One region of the Mycolicibacterium sp. XJ879 genome, then DNA from elsewhere that is predicted to be linked to it. Evidence: predicted binding sites of a transcription regulator. Region 1 holds the regulator's gene; the other holds the start of a gene.

Region 1 (11,024 bases):
GACGAGCTCGGCGCCGAGTTCGAACGGTTCCTCGCTCAACAGTCCGATGACAAGTCCACGGATCCCTTCCAGGACGGCGACGACACCCGCTAGCGGTGCGAGGCGCCCAGAGCCCCTCACCCTCGGGGCCGGTCGACGCCAGCCGGGCACAAAGTAGCATCGGCGCATGGCCATCGACGTGACCGTGTTGCGGGTTTTCACCGACCCCGGCGGCAAGCACGGAAATCCGCTCGGCGTCGTCGACGCCGGCACCGTGGACCCTGACGATCGGCAGCGGATCGCCACCCAATTGGGTTACAGCGAAACCGTGTTCGTCGAACGTCCGCAGCCAGGAACCAACACCGCGCACGCCCGCATCTACACGCCGAGCACCGAGATGCCCTTCGCCGGGCATCCGACCGTCGGCGCCGCGTGGTGGTTGCGCGAACAGGGCACGCCGATCCACACGCTGCGGGTGCCGGCCGGCATCGTCCAGGTGGGCTACGCCGACGAGCTGACCGCGGTCAGCGCACGTTCGGAGTGGGCGCCGGAGTTCGCGATCCACGACGTCACCTCGACCGAGGAGTTGCTGGACGCCGACCCCGCCGACTATCCCGACGACGTGAGCCACTACCTGTGGACGTGGCTCGACCGCGACAAGGGGGTGGTGCGGTCGCGGATGTTCGCGACCGACCTAGGCGTGCCCGAAGACGAGGCCACCGGCTCGGCGGCGGCACGCATGACCGACTACCTCAGCCGGGACCTGACCATCGTGCAGGGCAAGGGTTCCGAGATCTACACCCAGTGGAGCGCCGAAGGTTGGGTGCGCATCTCGGGACGCGTGGTCAGCGACGGCGCCCGCCACATCGACTGAGCGTCGGCATCCGGCCTCAGCCGGCGGACGGCTGGGGAGCCTCACGATGGGCCCGCAGCGCTTCGATCTCGCGTTCGAAGTCTTCCGCTGAGCTGAAACCCCGGTACACGGAGGCGAACCTCAGATAGGCGACCTCATCGAGCTCGCGCAGCGGGCCCAGAATGGCGAGCCCGACCTCGTGGCTGGGCACCTCGGGGCCGGCCGCCCGCACGGTGTCCTCGACCTGCTGGGCGAGCAAGTTCAACGCGTCATCGTCAACCTGGCGGCCCTGACAGGCCCGCCGGACACCGTCGACGACCTTTTCGCGGCTGAACGGCTCGGTGACCCCGCTGCGCTTGACCACCGCGAGCACCGCCGTCTCCACCGTGGTGAACCGCTTGCCGCACTCCGGACACGAGCGGCGTCGGCGGATAGCCTGACCTTCGTCGGTCTCGCGGGAATCGACCACCCGCGAATCGGGATGGCGACAGAACGGACAGTGCATCACCGCTCCTTCGCCACGCCAACACACGACTACCTGGGACGACTCTGAGCGTACCTGCGCCGCACCCCGATGGCCCAGCGCCGGGGCGAATCGGGCATACCTGGCCGAAATGTCGACGAACACCGGTGTGCGGCACCTCTTTTCAGCGCCCACGATGTCGTCAGCCGACCGGCGTGATGAGCGTCTGGCCCGCGTCCAGCACCGCGGAGTCGAGTTCGTTGAGCTCACGGATCCGTTCCACCACCGCGCCGACCGGCGCGTCGGGCGCCACCCGCGCAGCCACCTGGTTCAGCGTTTCCCCGGTGTGCACCTGCACCACCGCGAGCCGATCCGGCACCGCGGCAGGGCTACCGACCACCCCGCCGAACTGCGCGACCAGTCCGAGCCACACCGTGATCGCCGCTGCAATCAGCGCGAGAACCACCGTGGTGGCCGGGGTGATCGGGCGGCGCCGATGCGGTGCCCGCGACACCACCACACCGCTCCCCCGATACCTGATCGGCGCCCCGCCCGGCCGCCGGGTCGGCCGCCTCCGTCGTGCGCCGGACGGCCGGACACCCGGCCTGGCCGCGGGTGCCGCCGAATTCTTCCGGGTTTCGATGATCGTCATCTGCCTGCCTCCCACTCGCGTCGTTCGCTCCTGTGTTCGAAGATAGTCGATCACATGTTCGATTAATAGAACGTGTGATCGAACTGTTGCAAACGATAGCGAGGCGGTCTGACAAATCCGGGCGCGCGAATGCCGCTCGGGTTGCTCGCGACACGCGTCGAACACATGTTTGATTAATCGTCGGCGGCGCGTTACATTCGGCGCCATGGATTCCAGCAGCGATTCCCCCGGCGATACCGACAACACCGGTGCGCGCCGACGGCCCGACACGGGTCTGACCGAGCGTCAGCGCACCATCCTCGAGGTCATCCGCGCCTCGGTCAGCACCCGCGGATATCCGCCGAGCATCCGGGAAATCGGTGATGCGGTCGGCCTGACGTCGACATCGTCGGTGGCTCATCAGCTGCGCACGCTGGAGCGCAAGGGCTATCTGCGCCGCGACCCCAACCGGCCCAGGGCCGTGGACGTCCGGGGGGTCGACGACCACGTGATGCCGGCAGTCACCGAGGTGGCAGGCTCCGACGCGCTACCTGAACCGACCTTCGTGCCGGTGCTCGGCCGCATCGCTGCGGGTGGGCCGATCCTGGCCGAGGAGGCCGTCGAGGATGTGTTCCCACTGCCGCGTGAGCTGGTCGGCGAGGGGTCGTTGTTCCTGCTCAAGGTCGTCGGTGAATCGATGGTGGACGCCGCGATCTGCGACGGGGACTGGGTGGTCGTCCGTCAGCAGAACGTCGCCGAAAACGGTGACATCGTCGCGGCGATGATCGACGGTGAAGCAACGGTCAAGACATTCAAACGCACCAGCGGCCAGGTGTGGCTGATGCCGCACAATCCCGCGTTCGACCCGATCCCCGGCAACGAGGCGGCCGTGCTCGGCAAGGTCGTGACCGTGATCCGTAAGGTCTAGTCGGCACCTAGTCGGCGCGGACGAAGCCGTTCGCGCGCGCGAATTCTTCGCTGGTGAACCAGATTTCGGCCCGCGTATCCTCATAGCCCACGGTGTCGGGTAGCCAGTACCGGCCCGACTGCGTGTCGGCCTTGATCGGATAACCCTCCGGCGCGTCGTTGGAGTCGTCGAGGGGCAGGCGGAACGCCGGCTGTGCGGGCTCGGGCTCCTCGGGCTCGATGCGGGCGTGCCGACCCGTGTCGGTCAGCGCGCTACGTTCGGCCTCCGTGGGCACCCGCGTCGGCGCAGTGTCGACGTTGTCGGGGTCTTCCTCGTCGAACTCCGCCGCCGGCGGTTCGTCCGCGGCTTCGGGTTCTGGTTCTGCGTCGACGGGCGGTGGCGCTTCCCACGGGCTCGACGACACCGGCTCTGGGGTGGCAGCGTCGTCGGTCGGCGATGACAGCGAGTCCAAGCCCTCACGCGCGTAGCGGTCGCCGAACAACGCCGCGTCGTAGTCGTCGCCGAACACCCCGGGTTCCGGGGCGTCCGCTGCGCTGTAGGCGGGTACGTCGTCGTCCCCGGCGCTGTACAGGGATGCCACGTCGTCGTCGCCTGCGCTGTACAGAGGTGCGGCGCCGTCGTCTGCGCCGAACCGCTCCTGGTCGTACCCGCCGTCGTCCAGCCCATCGCGGCCCAGTGCGAACTCGTCGTCATCGCCGCCGCGGCGGTTGCGCAGCGTCGCAAAGGCCACCAACCCGATCAGTATCAGCGCGGGCACGATGGCCAGCAGCCACCACCAGCTCCACTGAAAACCGTTGCCGTCGTTACCGTTTACGCCTTGCGCCGACGGGGGTGCGGCGGGCGCGGTCTGGCCCGGTACCTCCATCCCGGCCAGTTGCGGCGCCAGGTTGGCCGGCTCGGTGGTAAACGAGTTCGTCGACCGGTCCCACGAGATGGCGCCCTCGCTGAACCGCTGCGTGATGACGTCGCCGTCCTCGGACTGATCGGCAGTGGGAGCCCCGAGCGGGCCCTCGCCGCCGCCCAATTCGGCCCATGCCGCGTTGATCGGGCCGCGCACGATGACCGCACCGTAGTCGGGGGTCCAGAAGATGACCGGCTTGTCCTCGGCGCCGAACGTGCTCATCCGGCTGTTGGTGATGCCGCCGTCGACCTCGCCGGTGACCGGGAATCCGAGATCGCCCTCGGGCCCTCCGACGCTTTCGTACTTGTCGAGTACCTGACCGGTCAGGACGTTCGCACCGGTGTCCGGTGAGTAGAAGATCTTGCCGCCTGCGAAGTTCTGGGCGAGGCCGTCGGCGCCGATGGGATACGGCGGGCCTTCGGCGGCGCCGAGCGGCCCCATCGGCCCGCCCGCAGCCCGTCGTGCGGCGTTGATCGCGGCTACCGGGTCCTCCGGGATCTGCAAGTCCTCCAATTGGGCGGCCAGCTCCGGTGGCACGGTGGTGAAGGTTTTGGTCTTGGTGTTGTAGGTGATCTCGCCGCCGGAGAATTTCTGGCTGACGATGTCGCCCTGGTAGCGCTCATCCTCGGTGGGCACGCCCAGCGGTCCCGACGATCCGCCGAGTTCGTCCCACGCCGCGTTGATCGGTCCGCGGACGACATGCGCGCCGGTGTCGGGTGTCCAGAAGATCACCGGGTTGTCGCTGGCGCTGAACGTGGAGTTGCGGCTGTTGGGGGCGCGTCCGGGGCTTTCGTCAATTTTGGGGAATCCCAGGTCGCCGTCGGCGGCCCCGCCCAACGATTCGTACTTATCCAGGATCGCGCCCGTCATGAAGTGCGCGCCGGTGGCCGGGGTGAAGAACATCTTGCCGCCGGCGAAATCCTGGGCGAAGCCCTCGCCGACGGCATAGACCTCGCCCTGCCTGGGCCCGAGCACGCCGCCGTCGCCGCCGCTGGCCTCCCAGGCGGCCGTGATCGCAGTGTTGGCTTCGACCTCCGGCTGGGCCGACGCGGCCGGCGCCGTCAAGACCAACGCCGCCACCGACAACAGGCCGACGGCCAACTGGCCGATCCGCCACCTACGCCGGGTCCCATGCCCGCTCATCAGATCCTCCCGCGGTCGGCGCCTGATTCCTGATTCGGTACCGCGCCGTCAACTGTGCCGTCAAATGGCGTCAACAACGAGAGGAACACGCCGACCTTGGAGAGAAAATACCTGGCCGGTGCGGGAAAGTTTCGAACACCTGGCAAGTCGTGCCCGCCGACAACGGTCGAATTTCACGTCTTCGGAAAATGCTGCCCGAGCTATTCGGCCAGGCCACAGCTGGATTCTTCGCAGTCAGACACCCAATGAACGGCCGACGATCTCCTTCATGATCTCGGTCGTGCCGCCGTAAATGGTCTGTACGCGAGCGTCCAGATAGGCGCGGGCAACCGGATATTCCCGCATATAACCGTAGCCGCCGTGCAATTGCAGGCACCGGTCGATCAAATACACCTGCTTCTCCGTCGAATACCATTTCGCCATCGCGGCCTGCTCGGCGGTTAGCTTCCCGTCGAGGTGCAGGCGGATGAACTCATCGACCATGATCCGTACCGCCGTGGCTTCGGTGGCGAGCTCGGCAAGCAGGAACCGACTGTTCTGCTGGCTGCCGATCGGACGGCCGAAAGCCTTGCGCTCCTTGGCATATTGCAGGGTGAGCTCCAGCGTCGACTCCATTGCCGCCGCGGCGATCACCGCAATGCCGATGCGCTCCTGCGGCAGGTTCTGCATCAGGTAGACGAAGCCCTGACCCTCCTCGCCGAGTAGGTTTTCGGCCGGCACTCGCACGTCGGTGAACGACAGTTCGGCGGTGTCCTGGGCATCCAGCCCGATCTTGTCGAGTTTGCGGCCGCGTTCGAATCCGGCCATGCCGCGTTCGACCACCAACAGCGAAAATCCCATCGCTCCCTTGTCCGGGTCGGTGCAGGCGACGACGATCACCAGGTCGGCGTGGATGCCGTTGGTGATGAACGTCTTGGCCCCGTTGAGGATGTAGTGGTCACCGTCTTTGACGGCGCGGGTCTTGATTCCCTGTAGGTCGCTGCCGGTGCCCGGTTCAGTCATCGCGATCGCGGTAATGGTTTCGCCGGAGCAGAACTTCGGCAGCCACCGCTGCTTCTGCTCCTCGTTAGCCAGCTTGATCAGGTACGGGGCCACCACATCGTTGTGCAGGCCGAAACCCAGTCCGCTGTAGCCGCCCGCGGTGGTCTCCTCGACCACCACTGCGTTGTAGCGGTAGTCGGGGTTGCCGCCCCCGCCGTACTCCTCGGGCACGGCCATCCCGAGGAAGCCCTGCTTGCCTGCTTCCAGCCAGACGTTGCGGTCGACGATCTTGTCCTGTTCCCACTGTTCGTGGTGCGACGCGACGTGGCGGTCCAGAAACGCCCGGTACGACTCGCGGAACAGGTCGTGCTCGGGCTCGAAAAGGGTGCGCTCGTATTGGACGACGCCGGCCATGGGAAACCTCCGGTCGGAAATTCGATGAATCCGCAAATTTACCCCAGCCAACCGGATGGTCGGCGGCCTGCGCGCGTGGGGCAGCGCCGTGACGTCGGCCACGACTGGTTTAGCGACGGAGTCGTTCGGGGAATCTGCGGAGCACACCAACCCGCCAGGGAGGAAACAGCGATGTCGGACGACAACAAAAGCGGTCCCGAGGAAGGGATCAAGGGCGTCGTGGAAGGCGTCAAGGGCAAGGCCAAAGAGGTCGCTGGCGCGGTAGCGGGCCGCGACGACCTGTACCGCGAGGGCAAGGCCCAGCAGGACAAGGCCGATGCGCAGCGCAACGCCGCGCAGAAGGAAGCCGAAGCCGAAAGTGCCCGCGCCGCGGCCGAAACCGCTGAGAAACGACAGGAAACCGAGCAGAGGTAACGCTAGAACGTCGCGTATGCGCGCAGGCTGGCCGCCAACGGGATCGGCACGCGCGCCTTGATTCTCGTGCCATCGGCGGTGTGCTCAGTGGCGTCGATTCGCCCGTCGGCGTGCAGCTTGTTGACGAGATCGCCTCGGTCATACGGAATTGTCACGTCCACCGCCGTGTCGGTCGGGGTGATCATCTCAGCCATCCGCGACTGCAGCCGATCCAGCCCGTCACCGGTGTGTGCGGAGACGAACACCGCATCCGGAAGCGCCCGGCGCAGCTGTGCCAGCGCGAGATCGCTGGCGACGTCGATTTTGTTGACCACCAACAACTCTGGGACCGCCTGGAGGTTGCGCTCGGCGATCACCTCGTTGATCACTTCCCGTACGGCGTTGATTTGGGCCAACGGGTTGCCGTCAGATCCGTCGACGACGTGCACCAGCAGGTCGGCGTCGCCGACCTCCTCCAGGGTGGAGCGGAACGCCTCCACCAGCTGGGTGGGCAGGTGTCGCACGAACCCGACGGTGTCGGTCAGCACGAACGGCCGGCCGTCGTCGAATTGTCCTCGCCGCGTTGTGGGCTCGAGCGTGGCGAACAACGCGTTCTCCACCAGCACCCCGGCGCCGGTCAGCGCGTTGAGCAGGCTGGACTTGCCCGCGTTGGTGTAGCCCACGATTGCGATCGAGGAAATCTCGCTGCGCCGACGCCCGCTGCGCTGGGTGTCGCGGACCTTCTTCATGTCCTTGATGTCGCGGCGCAGCTTGGCCATCCGCTCGCGGATGCGGCGGCGGTCGGTTTCGATCTTGGTCTCGCCGGGTCCGCGCAGACCCACGCCGCCGCCGGCACCGCCCGCACGGCCACCAGCCTGCCGCGACATCGATTCGCCCCAGCCACGCAGCCGCGGCAGCATGTACTCCATCTGCGCCAGCGATACCTGTGCCTTGCCTTCCCGGCTGGTGGCGTGCTGGGCGAAGATGTCAAGGATCAGCGCGGTCCGGTCGATCACCTTGACCCTGACCGCCTTTTCCAGCGCGGTGAGCTGCGCGGGGCTGAGCTCACCATCGGCGATGACGGTGTCGGCGCCGGTGGCCAGCACCACCTCGCGCAGTTCCTGGGCCTTGCCGGAGCCGATATAGGTCGCGGGATCGGGCTTGTCGCGGCGCTGGATCAGCCCTTCGAGCACCTCCGAGCCCGCTGTCTCGGCCAGCGCGGCCAGTTCGGCCAGGCTGGCCTCGGCGTCGGCCGCGCTGCCTTCGGTCCACACACCCACCAGCACGACGCGCTCCAGCCGCAGCTGGCGGTACTCGACCTCGGAGACGTCGGCCAGCTCCGTGGACAGGCCGGCGACACGGCGTAGCGCGGTACGGTCTTCGAGAGCGAGCTCACCCGTGCTGGGTGTGCCGTCGATGGGAAACTCGGGATACGTCATAGGCGAATCAAGGTTCGCACGGAGATCACTTTTCATGCACCTCAATTAACGCTGGGCAGCGCGCCACCATTCCTCCGATACCTCGCCGTGGGCCACCAGCACCGACGGACCACGCAGGTAGCTGCTGGCGTCGGTGACGGTGACGGTGACCTCGCCGCCGGGTACGCGCACGTCCAGCGTGCCCGTGGTGGCGCCGGCGAACGCCAGGGCGGCGACGGCCGCGGCGACGGTTCCGGTTCCGCACGAACGTGTTTCGCCGACACCGCGTTCGTGTACCCGCATCGACACCGCACCGTCAGCCGGCGCGGTCAGCACCTCGACGTTGACCCCGTCGGGGAACTGCACCCGGTCGAAGGACACCGGCGCCGCGACGTCCAGCGCGGCCAACTCATCAAGGGTCAGGTCGGGATCCACGCACGCCAGATGCGGGTTGCCCACGTCGATCGCCAGCCCGGCGAACGGCCGCCCGCCCACGATCGCCTCCCCCGTACCGAAGTGGTTGGCCTTGCCCATATCCACGGTGACGTTGGCAGTGGTGGCGTCGCAGTCGTGCAACACCACCGGGCGGGGGCCGGCCAGCGATCCGACGACGAACTCGTCGCGGGTTTCCAACCCGCTGGCGCGCAGGAAGTGCGCGAACACCCGCACGCCGTTGCCGCACATCTGCGCGATCGAGCCGTCGGCGTTGCGGTAGTCCATGTACCAGTCGTCGGCGTCGACGCCCTCGGGCAGGCGGTCGAGCACACCTGCGCGCTGCGCGGCGCCCGCCCGGGTCACCCGCAGCACGCCGTCGGCGCCCAGCCCGCCGCGGCGGTCGCACAGCACCTCCACGGCGGCCGGTGTCAGCACCAACCCCGCATCGGGATCGGGCAGCAGCACGAAGTCGTTCTGCGTGCCGTGCCCCTTGGCGAACCTCACCTGCTCAGGATACGTCGCGCCACACCCGCAGAGCCGACTCGACGTTGTCTGCGCCGGCGCCGTCGAGCCAGGTGATGCGGTGGTCGCGGCGAAACCACGACCGCTGCCTGCGCACGTAGCGGCGGGTGCCGACGAACGTCGGCTCGCGGGCCCCGGCACCGTCGCCGCCGCTGTCCAGGTCGGCGATCACCTGGGCGTATCCCAGCGCGCGCGACGCGGTGACGCCCTCGCGCAGGCCCCGGCCCAGCAGCACCAGCACCTCGTCGACCAACCCATCGACGAACATCTTGTCTGTGCGTTGCCGCAGGCGCACATCGAGAACGGTTGTGTCCCAGTCTAATCCGATGATGGCGGTGTCCCAGCGCGGCGCGCCGATCTCGGGGAACGACGCGGCGAATGGCTGTCCGGTCAGCTCGACCACCTCCAGTGCCCGCACGATGCGCCGGCCGTCGGTCGACAAAATCGACGACGCGGCGTCGGCGTCCGCCCGCGCCAGTTCGGCGTGCAGCGCGGCCACACCGACCTCGGCGAGCCGCTGTTCCCATTTGGCCCGTACCGCCGGGTCGGTGGCCGGGAACGTCCACTCGTCCAGCAGCGACTGCACGTACATCATCGACCCGCCGACCACGATCGGCACCGCACCGCGGGTCGCGATGGCCTCCACGTCGGCGGCGGCGGCCTGCTGGTAGCGCGCCACGCTGGCGGTGTCGGTCACCTCGAGCACGTCGAGCTGGTGGTGCGGTATGCCACGGCGCTCGGGGACCGTCAACTTAGCGGTGCCGATGTCCATCCCCCGGTACAGCTGCATGGCGTCGGCGTTCACAATCTCACCGCCGACGCGTTCGGCCAGACCGAGTGCCAGCTCCGACTTGCCGGTGCCCGTCGGTCCGATGACCGCGATCGGACGCGTCATGGCTTCCAGACGCCGACGAAATAGCCGACCCCGTAGGGCGCTCCGCGGTACAGCTCGGTGGCCGTTGCGGGCCCGGGTTCGGTGAGCCCAGCCAGTACCTGATAGCCCACCCGACCGACGGCCCCGGCGGGCAGCCGGGCCAGGGCCGCGACGTCACCGGCGGCCAGCCGGGCCAGGGCCGCGACGTCACCGGCGGCCAGCGCGTCGTCGAGCGCGTGCTGAGCGGGGATCGAATCCGGCTCGTAGCCGCCGGGCGCGCTCGGGGTCAGCGTGTGCGCACCGTCGGCGACGACGAGCACGCCGACCGGTTCGACCGCCTCGTCGACCTCGGCGCGCAGCGCCCGGCCGCGGGCCAGCGCGGTATCGGCGCCGTGGGCGTCGGCGTACACCCGCACCTCGGCGCGCGCTTCGGGGTTGACCTGACCGCGCAGCCAGCCGGTGACCAACGCGCACAACGGCAGCCACGTGGGTTCGCCGTCGACGCCCGGGGCCAGCGCGACGCGGACGTCCGCGCCGTAGCCGGCGAAGGTGCCGAGCCGATCCGGTGCGACGACGGCGTCAGCGCGCTCCACCCCGACCGCGATCCAGCGTGCGGGCAGCGCGGCGGCCGCGGTGCGCACCGCCTGATGCAGGTCCGCCAGCTCCGCGGCGGCGCCGGCGGCGAGTTCGGGAACCAGAACCGGTGCCGACGGGACGATGGCAATGGCGCTCAGCACGCCACCACGCTAATGCGATGCTGCGGGTTGACCGGCGCTGGCCGCCTCGCCCCGGGCCAGCGCGCCCGTCGCAGCCACCATGACGACCACGGCGACCACCAGCGCCAGCCAACCGGCGTCGTCGGGGCGCAACGCCTCCCCCAGCACGACCACGCTGAGCACCGAGGCCACCACCGGCTCGGCGACGGTCATCGTCGGCAGCGACGCGGTCAGCGCCCCGGCGCGAAACGACGCCTGCTGCCATACGGTGCCCCCGATCGCCACCGCCACCAACGCGTACAGCTCCGGGCTGCGCAGCAGCGCCGCGACGCCGGCCCAACTGCTGAAGTCCAGCTGGGCGACGACCCCTTTG
Region 2 (11,024 bases), on a different contig from region 1:
CCGCCGTGCCACCGAAAGCCCGAGACCGACACCGATTCTCGGACCATCACCGAACCGTGAGAAGGGCTCGAAGATCTGTTCCTCGGTGCCGCGCGGGATGCCCGGGCCCTCGTCGACGATGGCGATGAGCATGCGGTCGCCCACCTGACCTGCTGTCACCCGAACCGCGCTACCGGGGGCGTAGCGCAGCGAGTTGTCAATCACGTTGGCCAGTACGCGTTCGAGCAGGGCCGCGTCTGCGAGGACCGCTGCGCCGTCGACGGTTGTCTTGACCCGCTCAACACCGCGCCGGGTGAAGTCGGTGTTACCCGTGGTGATCCCGAGCAATGACCGTTGGACGGCCTCCTCCAGTTCGACGCGGTCACGTTCGGGGTGGATCACTCCGGCGGTGAGACGCGACGAGTCGAGCAGGTTGCCGACGACGGCCATGAGTTCGTCGACGGATTCCTCGCCGGTGGCCAGTAGGTCAGCGACGTCCTGCACCGGGAAGTCGGCGTCACTGCTGCGCAAAATCGGCGCCGCTGATTTGGCCGCAGCCAGCGGACTGCGAAGTTTGTGGGCCACCGCTGAGGACAGCGAGCGCCATAGTTCGTCGACTGCGACGGCGGCGCCGGTTTTGGTGGCGTCCTGGGCTGATTCCCGGCGTTTGACGAGGTCTGCGGCGTGGTTGGCGACGGCGCTGATCACGCGGCGCTCACGGGTGGTGAGCGGTGGGCCGGCCAGGAGCATGCTGTATTCGTCGTCGCCGATGTCGACGGCGGTGTCGGCGTCGTCGACATCGGTGCACGGATCCTGGCCCACGGCGGCGACGACCTCGCCGGTTTGGGTGTGAATCATGCTGACGGCGCGTTGCAGATAGGCCTCGCGGATCCGTTCGAGCAGTACGTCGATGTCGACATCGCGGAGCACCGAATCTGCGAACAGCGAAAGCATTTCGGAGTCCTGGGATGTGCGACGCGCTTCGCGGGCGCGGTTGACCGTGTGGTCGAGGAGAGCGGCCACCAGAACGGCGACGAGCATCAGCATTACGACGGTGATTGCGCCGTCGGTATGCCCGACGGTGAACGTGTTTTGCGGGGCGAGAAAGAAATACGTGAGCAGCGCTCCGGAGAGCATCGTTGACAGCACTGCGGGGATGAGGCCGCCCAGCAGTGCGACGCCGAGTATGCCGGTCAAGAACAGCGCACCCTGACCGCCGATGCCGAGGAGTCCGTCCGGCAGTGCCATGGTCGACCCGAAGATCGCGAGCGGAATCGCCAGGGCGGCAAACCAAGACAGCGCCCGGTGCGGGCGAGGTGAGTTACGCGACCCCGAGGTGCCGCCACCGGCGTCCTCGTGGGTGACCATGTGGACGTCGATCGTGCCGGACTGCCGCACAACCCTGTCGCCGACGCCTTCCTCGAACAGGCGCGCCCACCGCGACTTTCGGGTGCTCCCGATGACCAGTTGCGTGGCGTTGGTGTCGTGGACGAAGTCGAGCAGTGCCGACGCGACGTCGCCGGCGACGACGGTGTGCATGGTCGCGCCGAGGCTGACGGCGAGGTCGCGCACGGCCTTTTTCTGCTGTGCGGAGATTCCGGTGAGGCCCTCGCCTTGGACGACGTAGACGACCTTCAGTTCCGCGCCTGACCGCGAGGCGATGCGGGAGGCGCGGCGCACCAGAGTTTCGGATTCGGGGCCGCCGGTGACGCCGACCACCACGCGCTCGCGAGGTGCCCACGTTTCAGGGATCTTCTTGTCGGAGCGGTATTTCGAGAGCGCGGCGTCGACCTGGTCGGCCATCCACAGCAGCGCCAGTTGCCGCAGCGCGGTGAGGTTCTCGACGCGGAAGTAATTGGACATTGCGGCGTCGACGCGCTCGGGCGGGTAGATGTTGCCGTGAGCGAGCCTGCGCTGCAATGCTTGTGGTGTGATGTCGACCAGCTCGATCTGGTCGGCGGCGCGAACGATCTCGTCGGGGATCCGCTCCTTGGTTTCGACACCGGTGATCTGGCTGGCGACGTCGGCGAGGCTTTCGAGGCTCTCGACGCCGACGGTGGTGATCACCGTGATGCCGGCGTTGAGCATCTCCTCGACGTCCTGCCAGCGTTCGGCGTTCTTGCTGCCGGGAGTGTTGGTGTGGGCGAGGTCGTCGACGAGCACGACTTTGGGGCGTCGCTCCAGGACCGCCTCTACGTCGAGTTCGGGATGTCGCTCGCCGCGATGCTCGACGTAGCGGGGCGGTAGCACCTCGATGCCAGCGAGGCGCTGGGCGGTTTTGCGGCGTCCGTGGGTCTGGATGACGGCGGCGACGACGTCGGTTCCGCGCTCGAGGCGCCGGTGCGCCTCGGACAGCATCGAGTAGGTCTTGCCGACGCCGGGTGCGGCGCCGAGGTAGATCCGCAGGTCGCCTCGGTTTCGGCTCAAGATTCCCATAGGGCCATTTTCCCTGATGATCGGCGTGTCGGGGGCGGCCCGTGCGTATCGAGACGATCAGCGCAGCTCACTGGGCCGATATTCTTGACCGTCGGCCCCAAGCGGTACCGTATTCGACGCCTAGCCCCCATAGCCCAATTTGGCAGAGGCAGCAAGCTTAAAACTTGCAAAGTGTCGGTTCGAGTCCGACTGGGGGCACCGGAGTTCTTGCAAGTAGGGGCCGATTGCGGCTCGAACATTCGAGCGGTTGCTGTCGTTGGCAGCTCCCTGCGTCAGCACCGCGTCAGCGAGGAACTTCGACCATTACCTAGACTCCGAGAATGCGCGTGCCGCGCCGAATCGCGGAGTTCAACAAGCGAGTCACCAATCCGGCGGCTCGCACGATCACACCGTGGCTTCCGAACCTCGGAACGCTCGAGCACGTCGGGCGGAAGTCGGGTAAGCGATATCGAACGCCCCTTCTGGTATTCAAGACCCATGATGGCTACGCCATCCTCATCGGCTACGGCCTACAGACGGACTGGTTGAAGAACGTGCTGGCCGGCGGGCCGACGGTGCTACGCAAGCGTGGACGGGCTGTCGCGCTCGTCAACCCACGGGTGGTAAGCAAGGCCGAGGCCGCGGCCCTGGTCATACCGCGTTCTCGCCTCCTCTACCGAGCGTTTCCCTACAACGAGGCAGCCGTGCTGCTGACGAATGCGGGCTCTGCGGGTTGACCTCGGTACCGCACCGGGCTTGGAGCCGAGGAAGCGGCTGAAATCCGCACAGTGTCGGTTCGAGCCCGACTGGGGCGCGACATCGATGCAGTCGCCGACGTGGTGTGCTAGCTGCGTCTCATGTGCTGAGAGTAGACACCCCTTTACGATTGCTACTGTGCACGCAAAACCCTGGTGAGGAGCCCTGATGGCGGCCGGCGTCCGGCAAAAGTTGCAGCAGGTGACCGAGGCGGGGCGCGCGGCCAAACGCCTCGTCGAAACCGGAATCATCGATCTGAAGGATCTCGGCTCGGGCGTCGAGACCGCCAAGCTCGCGCGCACGTATGGCCCGCAGGCCACGATGGCGATTCAGGGTGGTCGCAAGTACGCGGACCTACCCGCGGTCGTCGACGAGCGCGGAACATTGACCTACCAGCAGATCGATGACCAGTCGTGGGCATTGGCACACGGCTTGCAACGCCTCGGCGTCTCCCCGGGCTCAGTCGTCGGCGTACTGTGCCGCGACCACCGCGGTCTCCTCATCACCATGGCCGCCTGCGGCAAGGCAGGCGCCCGAATGGTGTTGATGAACACCGGGTTCGCCAAACCCCAGTTCGCCGACGTCTGCGAACGCGAGAAGGTGACCGTGGTGCTGCACGACAGCGAATTCCTCGGTCTGCTCGACGCGCTGCCCGCCGACCTGCCGCGTGTGCTGACGTGGGTGGACGACGGAACTGAACCGCCCGCGGGTACTCAGACTCTCGACGACATCGTCGCGTCGAACTCCACCGAGCCCCTGCCGCCGCCGAACAAAGCAGGCGGGTCGGTGATTCTCACCAGCGGCACGACCGGGCTGCCCAAGGGTGCGCCACGCGAAACGGTCTCTCCGCTCGCGACGGCGCAAATCGTCGACCGAATCCCCTTCCCGCGCAAGGGAACCATGGTCATCGTGTCGCCCATCTTCCACAGCACCGGGTGGGCCACTTACACCGTCGGTGCGGCGTTGGGCAACAAGGTCGTGACGACTAGGCGGTTCAACGCGGAGGGCACGTTCAAACTCATCGCCGACCACAAAGCTGACATGCTGGTCGCGGTCCCGACAATGCTGCACCGGATGGTCGAGCTCCCGTCCGACGTCATCGGCAAGTACGACACGTCCTCACTGAAGGTGATCCTGATCGCCGGGTCGATCCTGAGCCCTGACCTGTCCAACCGGGTGCAGGACACCTTCGGCGATGTTCTGTACAACATGTACGGCTCCACCGAATGCGCGATCGCCAGCGTCGCAATCCCTGCCGAGCTGCGCGCCGCCCCCGGCACTGCCGGTCGTGCTCCGGTGACCTGCGAGGTGGTGCTGTACGACGAGCAGGATCAACGCGTCGAGGGCGCGAACCGTCGCGGCCGGATCTTCGTCCGCAATGGCGCACCGTTTTCCGGATACACCGATGGTCGCCACAAGCAGATCATCGACGGCTACATGTCCAGCGGCGACATGGGTCATTTCGACGAGAACGGGCTGTTGTTCGTGGACGGCCGCGACGACGACATGATCGTGTCCGGCGGCGAGAACATCTTCCCGCAGGAAGTGGAGAACCTGCTCGAAGAGCGTGACGACATCGCCGAGGTGGCGGTGGTCGGTGTTGATGACGCCGAGTTTGGAAAGCGGTTGTGCGCCTTCATAGTTGCCGAGCCCGGCGCCGCGCAAGACGCCGCAGAGATCAAGCAGTACGTGAAAGATAACTTGGCGCGGCACAAGGTGCCTCGCGATGTGGTCTTCATCGACGAGCTACCCCGAAACGCCACCGGAAAGCTGGTACGCCGGGCGCTGGCCGACATGGACATCGAGGGCTGAGGTCGGCCGGAGCCTCTCCTAGACCGTTAACCGGTGGCCAAGCCCTGCAGTACACCGTGGCGTCGGCCAACAGTCTCGTGAAATACGCTATGCAGGGCCTGCTGCGCTGATAGCCGGCCACCGCTGTCGGACAACAAAATGCGCTGCTGTACTCCGATGTCGGAAGTGCAGCGGCGCTTTTCGTGTGGTACCTAGCTGTAGGCAGCAGAAAGCCCACCGGACGCTCTTGGTTTTGCGGCCGGTGTAGACCGCGACCCGGAGGACGGGTCGCGTTCGAGAGCTACGGGTCGTCGTCATCGTCGTCGGGCCGTAGATATCTCTCGGGAAAATGGTAGTTGTTGACACGGGCTTGGCCGGTATCGAGGTGTGGTGGTGGAATCCACTCGGTGCGGCCGTCGGCCCGCTTACGGGTGGTCCAGCCGCCCTTTTCGACGAGGCGGTTGTCGGGGCCGCAGGCGAAGGTGAGCTTGTCGATGTCGGTAGGCCCGTCATCGGCGGCCCAGCCCTCGACATGATGAACCTGGCTCCAATACCCCGGCACCGTGCACCCTGGACGCGAACATCCGCGCTCCTTGGCGTGCAACACAATCCGCTGTCCCGGCGCCGCGAAGCGTTTGGTGCGGCCGAGGTAGAGCGCTTGCTCGGTGTGCTTGTCGAATACCGCGAGATAGTGGTAGGCGTGGCTGGCCAGCCGGATCAGGTCACTCATCGGCAACAGCGATCCGCCTCCGGTGACGGCCTGGCCGGCACCGGCCTCCAGATCCTGCAGTGTGGTGGACACGATGATGGTGGCGGGTAACCCGTTGTGCTGTCCCAATTTACCTGAGGCCAACAACGCCCGACCCATTGCCTTGAGCGCGTCGTGTCTGCGTTGCCCGGCTGAGCGCAGATCGGCCGCCGCCTTGCTGGGATCAGGTTCACCGTCGACACAAGGGGTCTCGTCATCCGGGTTGCACTGACTGGGTGCGGCCCATTTGGCGAAGATCGCCTCAAAAATGGCACGCCCCTCGGGATCCAAGTTGCCGGTGACCTTGCTCATCCCGTCGGGGCCCTGCGGGTGCATGGTGAACTCGCGCTTGCGTGCTCGCTCCTCATCAGTGGGCGGCTTGCCGTCCTGGTTGGCCAGATAGGCCAACTTGTTGGCGGACTTGCGCAGCTGGGTGGGGCCGAGTCCGCTTGCCAAATCGGCGAGATGGGCCTCCAAATGGTCCCACAGGTCGCCGGGCACATAGGAGGGCAGTTCGTCGAAGAATTTGAAGATGATCTTCACGTGCTCGGCGCCGATGTCGCCGCGCTGCTGAGCGGCGGCGACGTTCGGCATCTTCGGCTCGAGCGGCTGGCCGGTCAATGTGCGCCGCGGACCCAGCAGCTCGGCTTCTTCGACGCGCTTTTTGGCCGCATCGTGGGAGATGCGCAGCGTGGTGGCCAGCACCTCGGGCAGCGAGGTGCCGCCCAGCGCGGCTGGATCGGCTTCGGTCGCCAACGCATTGACCAACCGATGCTCCACGGTCGGGACGCGGCGCATACTGCGCTCCAGCCGCACCGCCAGCTTCACTTTCTCGCGGTCAGAAATCGCGTCGAAAGACAGGTCGAGCAGCGTGTCGATCGCGGTGTCGAGCGCATCGAAAGCCGCCGTAACGGCTGCCCGATCCGACACCACACCCGAACTCATGACTCGAACATTAGTTCGAGGCACTGACAGAAAACCTCGTGCTGAGACCAAAGAAAACAAAGTGACAGAAGGGGTTTGCATGACTCGGCCTACCGGCGGCGGCAACGGGATCGCGCGGCGTTGTTCGACCGACTGCTCAGCGAGGCGCGGGCCGCGGGATATGTCACAGCCCGCCTCGAGGCCATGAGCCTTCATGACCGCGGCGCACGCGCTGTATCGGTCGGCGGGCGCGCGGGAGATCGACCCGTTCGACGGGTCCGGGGCGGGGCCTTGCCGGAGCCACCACGTATCTGGAGGTGCGGCTGTGAGCTCAAAAGAGTCACAAATGTTGCGGTAATACAAATAGTGGGACATATCCGGAAGCCAACGCCGACATGATCAGCGACGGCCAGCTGCCTGAGGACCGCGCGTCGGGGTGCGATGGCGAGTGGGCTCAACTCGAGAAGGCGTGGTCGACGCTGCTGGATCCCTACTTCAAGTAGCGGGCCATCCGTCGGTGACGAAGCGGGTCAGCGAAATCGACGTGCAATGAACCCCATAGATCGGGTATCAGTGGATGTATGACCGCCAAGGCGCGGACCGTCTCGAAAAGCACTGAGCCCGAAAGGACTTCTGCGTGCCCCAGACAAGACCTTGGACCGGCGATCCGGTTTGGCTGGCCGACGTACTGCGCGCCGAAGGTGTCGACCTCGTGGAGTTTCCCGGCTGGCAGAACCGCGGTCACGGAGACTTCAAGGACATCCGCGGTGTCATGGTGCACCACACCGGATCCGACAACGCCACCGCCGCCTCGATCGCCTACGGCCGTCCCGACCTGCCAGGGCCGTTGTCGCAGCTTCACATCGCGCGCGACGGCACCGTGACCGTCGTGGCGGTCGGTGTTGCATGGCACGCCGGACGCGGTATGTACCCGTGGCTTCCGACGAACATGGGTAACTGGCACATGATCGGAATCGAATGCGCCAACAGCGGCACGAGCCCGACGGCCCCGCACCGCCACAATTGGCCTGACGCACAGTATTTCGCACTGGTGCAGTGCTGTGCGGCCATCAATCGTCGACTGTCGCAGACTTCTGCGCGCACGATCGGGCACAAGGAGTACGCGGGCCGCGTCCAAGGTAAGTGGGATCCCGGCGCGATCGACATGGAAATTCTGCGCCAGGATATCCAGAAGCGAATCGGCGACACCGCGGGCTCGGCGCAGACCCCGCAACCGCCCGTGCCCGTCGGCGAATACGCGCACGTCTTGCTGTTTCGCGGCTCCGAGGGGCCCCAGGTCGCCGCACTCCAGCGCCGACTCAAGTTCGCATATCGCGAGTACGCCGGCCACCTCGTGGTAGACGGTGACTTCGGACCTCAGACCGAAGCCGCCGTCAGGGAGTTCCAACGTCGTACCCCAGGTTTGACAGTTGACGGCATCGTCGGCCCGGCCACCGCTGCCGCGCTGCGACTGGACCTGGTGCCTGCGCCGACCGTCACCACCGCTTCGTCCGCATTTCGCCGCGGCTAAGCGGGCATCAGCCGTCGGCGCCGTCGATTCCGCCGGGACTTCCGCCGCTACCGCCGGTGCCGCCGGGAGACCCGCCATCGCCGCCGTCACCGCCCCCGCCGATGCCGCCGTTGCCACCGTCACCGCCGTCGCCGCCCGCACGGTCCGGCGCGGTGCCGAGCGCTGAGCCGCCATCACCGCCCGCGCCTCCTGCCGACAGGACGCCGCCGTTTCCGCCGTCGCCGCCGTTGCCTCCGTCGGCAGTGCTCAGGGCGCCGTTGGCCGTCGCGCTGCCTGCCGTGCCACCGGCCCCGCCGTCTCCGTTGAGCGTGCCGCCATTGCCGCCGTTACCACCGTCGCCGCCGACGGTGTTGGCGAATCCGGCAGCGGAGCCTCCTGTGCCGCCAACACCGCCCGCGCCGCTGACTGCGGTACTGCCACCGGCGCCGCCGTCGCCGCCCTGGGTGCTGCTGCTGTGCAGGTCCAGCGCCGACGCGCCGCCACCGTCACCGCCGTCACCGGAGTCGCCGACACCGAGAACGCTGCCGCCGTTGCCGCCCGCGCCCGCGATCGCGTCGCTGCCGTCGCCAGTTGTCTTGGCCGCACCGCCTGCGCCGCCGTCACCCGCGTTGCCGTTGAGCCCGGTGCTTCCGCCGTGACCGCCGGCGCCGCCCGTGACGGCCCGAAGGCCCTCTGCGGCACCGCCGTTGCCCCCGACCGCGCCACTGCCGAACAACAGACCGCCGTTGCCGCCGTCGCCGCCGGATCCGCCTGCGGCGTCACTGCCGTTTACTCCCAGCGCCGTACCACCGTCACCGCCTGCGCCGCCACTTCCGACCAGCTTGGCGCTGCCGCCGTCGCCGCCGTCCCCTGCCGTGGCCGCGCCGCGGCCGCTCGACGCGTCACCGCCCGCCCCGCCGCTGCCACCGGCTCCGATGAACGCACCGCCATCGCCGCCTTGGCCGCCAGCACCGGCGACGGTGTCCGCGAACCCATCGGCGATTCCGCCCGCGCCGCCGTTTCCACCGGGTCCGATGAACCCGACGGTGCCGCCGTCGCCGCCAGCGCCCGCGGTCGTGCCGACTGAGTGCAGATCGAGGGAGTCCGCGTTGCCGCCGGCACCCCCGTTGCCCGCGGCGCCGATGCCGAGCACGTTGCCGCCGTCGCCGCCCGCCCCGCCGAGCGCGCCACCGCTGTCTTCGGACGTCTTCGCCGTCCCTCCGGCGCCACCGTCTCCGGCGCGGCCGAACAGTCCGGCGTTGCCTCCGGCGCCGCCCGCGCCACTGGTGGCGTTCGCCCCACCTTCGGCGTTACCTCCTCTGCCGCCTGTTCCGCCGTTGCCGAACAGCAGACCGCCACGGCCGCCGGCGCCTCCTGGGCCGCCAATTGCGTTGCCCGTCAACTGAATGTCGTCAACACCGTTTCCGCCGTTGCCGCCGTTGCCGATCAGACCAGCGTCTCCGCCTCGGCCACCGGGGCCACCGTTTCCGCCGTTGCCGAAAAGCAGGCCGCCGCGCCCGCCGGCTTGCCCGGGTGCCACACCGTCGGCGCCGTTGCCGATGAGCAATCCGGCATTCTCGCCCGGCTCATCACCATCGCTGATGAAGAACGCGATGAAGTCGGTCACGAAGTTGGCGGACGACGGCACAAGCAGCGCGGTGCTGCGATCGCCTGATCTTGAAGGCGCGCCACCCGTTCCGATCAACGCGACCGGCTGAGGCGCACGCAGCGCGGGCCTGTTCGGCCGCGTGACGTTTTCGGGATCTCTCGATAGTGGTGCAGCGAATGCGAAGGGCGCAAAGCTGTTTGGAGGTTCGTCGAGGGGTGTCCAGCTGCTGGCTACCACGCTGAGCAGCGGGTGCGGCGTTATCGGGGGAATGACGGTCGTTGTGGCGATGGCCGCGGCCGAACTGAGCGGCTTGACCGGAGTCACCGGCGGGGGAGGGTCGGCAGAACCGGTGCTGGGTACAGCAAGAACTCCGGCTGCCATCACAACAGTCGCCATGGATTTATGCGGCGAAATGTTCATCGCCGAGCCTCCCAGCGCCAGCCCCGAACTCAGCTGACACGAGAAGTGTCCCACCGCGGAATGACCGGTGGGCCGGACTTGCAAAAAGTCACCCCTTCGCGCGGCGAGTCCGATCCGTACGCTGGCGAATATGCCTGACGTCATCTTCTCGCTCGATCCCGACAAGCGATTCGACGAGCAAGATGTTCTTGGCCATAGCCGGTGGCATCCTGAGATCCCGCCCGTCGCGAGTGTGCGACCCGGACAGACATTTCGCGTGCACTGCCGCGGCTGGTTCGACGGTTCTATAGGCAATACCGACTCGGCCGACGACATCCTCAACGCCCCGTTCCACGAGGGCCACAAGTTGAGTGGTCCGTTCGCCGTGGACGGCGCCAAGCCCGGCGACTTACTCGTGGTCGACATCGTCGACATCGGCCCCATCTCGGAAGGCGACGTCGGGCCGCTCGCCGGACAGGGGTGGGGCTACACCGGCATCTTCGCCCCGCGCAACGGTGGCGGATTCCTCGGAGACCTGTTCCCCGACGCCTACAAGGCGGTGTGGGAGTTCTCCGACGGCCATGCCACTTCGCGTCACATCCCCGGCGTGAAGTTCGCCGGCGCGCCCCATCCCGGCTTGATGGGTACGGCGCCGTCATCGCAACTGCTCACCACGTGGAACAAGCGCGAAGCCAAGCTCATCGCCACCAAACCGGTGCGCGTCCCGCCACTGGCGCTGCCGCCGATGGCCAAGGGAGCGCTGCTGGGGCAGACGGCGGAGCAGGATGTGGCTCGGCTGGCCGTCGTCGCCGCCCAGACGGCGCCACCCCGCGAAAACGGGGGAAATCAGGACATCAAGGATCTGACCAAGGGCAGCCGCATCTTCTATCCGG

What was found. The regulator LexA, encoded in region 1, represses DNA repair genes until DNA is damaged. The targets are predictions, from matches to a motif close to CGAACANNTGTTCG.
Region 2: a site for LexA is predicted at 6,639-6,652, ahead of ABQF13_RS13320 (HNH endonuclease signature motif containing protein). Genes of this name have one in related genera too.

Annotation. Positions count from the first base shown of each region.
Region 1 is NZ_JBEFTH010000001.1:456,314-467,337, reverse strand. It holds gene ABQF13_RS02360 (proteasome assembly chaperone family protein) at 1-93, shown strand, start outside; gene ABQF13_RS02355 (PhzF family protein) at 167-853, shown strand; gene nrdR (transcriptional regulator NrdR) at 870-1,337, opposite strand; gene ABQF13_RS02345 (LysM peptidoglycan-binding domain-containing protein) at 1,498-1,947, opposite strand; gene lexA (transcriptional repressor LexA) at 2,153-2,854, shown strand; gene ABQF13_RS02335 (sunset domain-containing protein) at 2,862-4,898, opposite strand; gene ABQF13_RS02330 (acyl-CoA dehydrogenase family protein) at 5,133-6,293, opposite strand; gene mbp1 (microaggregate-binding protein 1) at 6,465-6,707, shown strand; gene hflX (GTPase HflX) at 6,710-8,125, opposite strand; gene dapF (diaminopimelate epimerase) at 8,171-9,043, opposite strand; gene miaA (tRNA (adenosine(37)-N6)-dimethylallyltransferase MiaA) at 9,048-9,956, opposite strand; gene ABQF13_RS02305 (class III extradiol ring-cleavage dioxygenase family protein) at 9,953-10,672, opposite strand; gene ABQF13_RS02300 (DMT family transporter) at 10,682-11,024, opposite strand, start outside.
Region 2 is NZ_JBEFTH010000005.1:94,636-105,659, forward strand. It holds gene ABQF13_RS13300 (sensor histidine kinase) at 1-2,415, opposite strand, end outside; tRNA gene ABQF13_RS13305 (tRNA-Leu) at 2,539-2,613, shown strand; gene ABQF13_RS13310 (nitroreductase family deazaflavin-dependent oxidoreductase) at 2,736-3,131, shown strand; gene ABQF13_RS13315 (acyl-CoA synthetase) at 3,319-4,962, shown strand; gene ABQF13_RS13320 (HNH endonuclease signature motif containing protein) at 5,243-6,634, opposite strand; partial or broken gene ABQF13_RS13325 (DUF4344 domain-containing metallopeptidase) at 6,982-7,116, shown strand; gene ABQF13_RS13330 (peptidoglycan recognition protein family protein) at 7,251-8,144, shown strand; gene ABQF13_RS13335 (hypothetical protein) at 8,152-9,750, opposite strand; gene fmdA (formamidase) at 10,283-11,024, shown strand, end outside.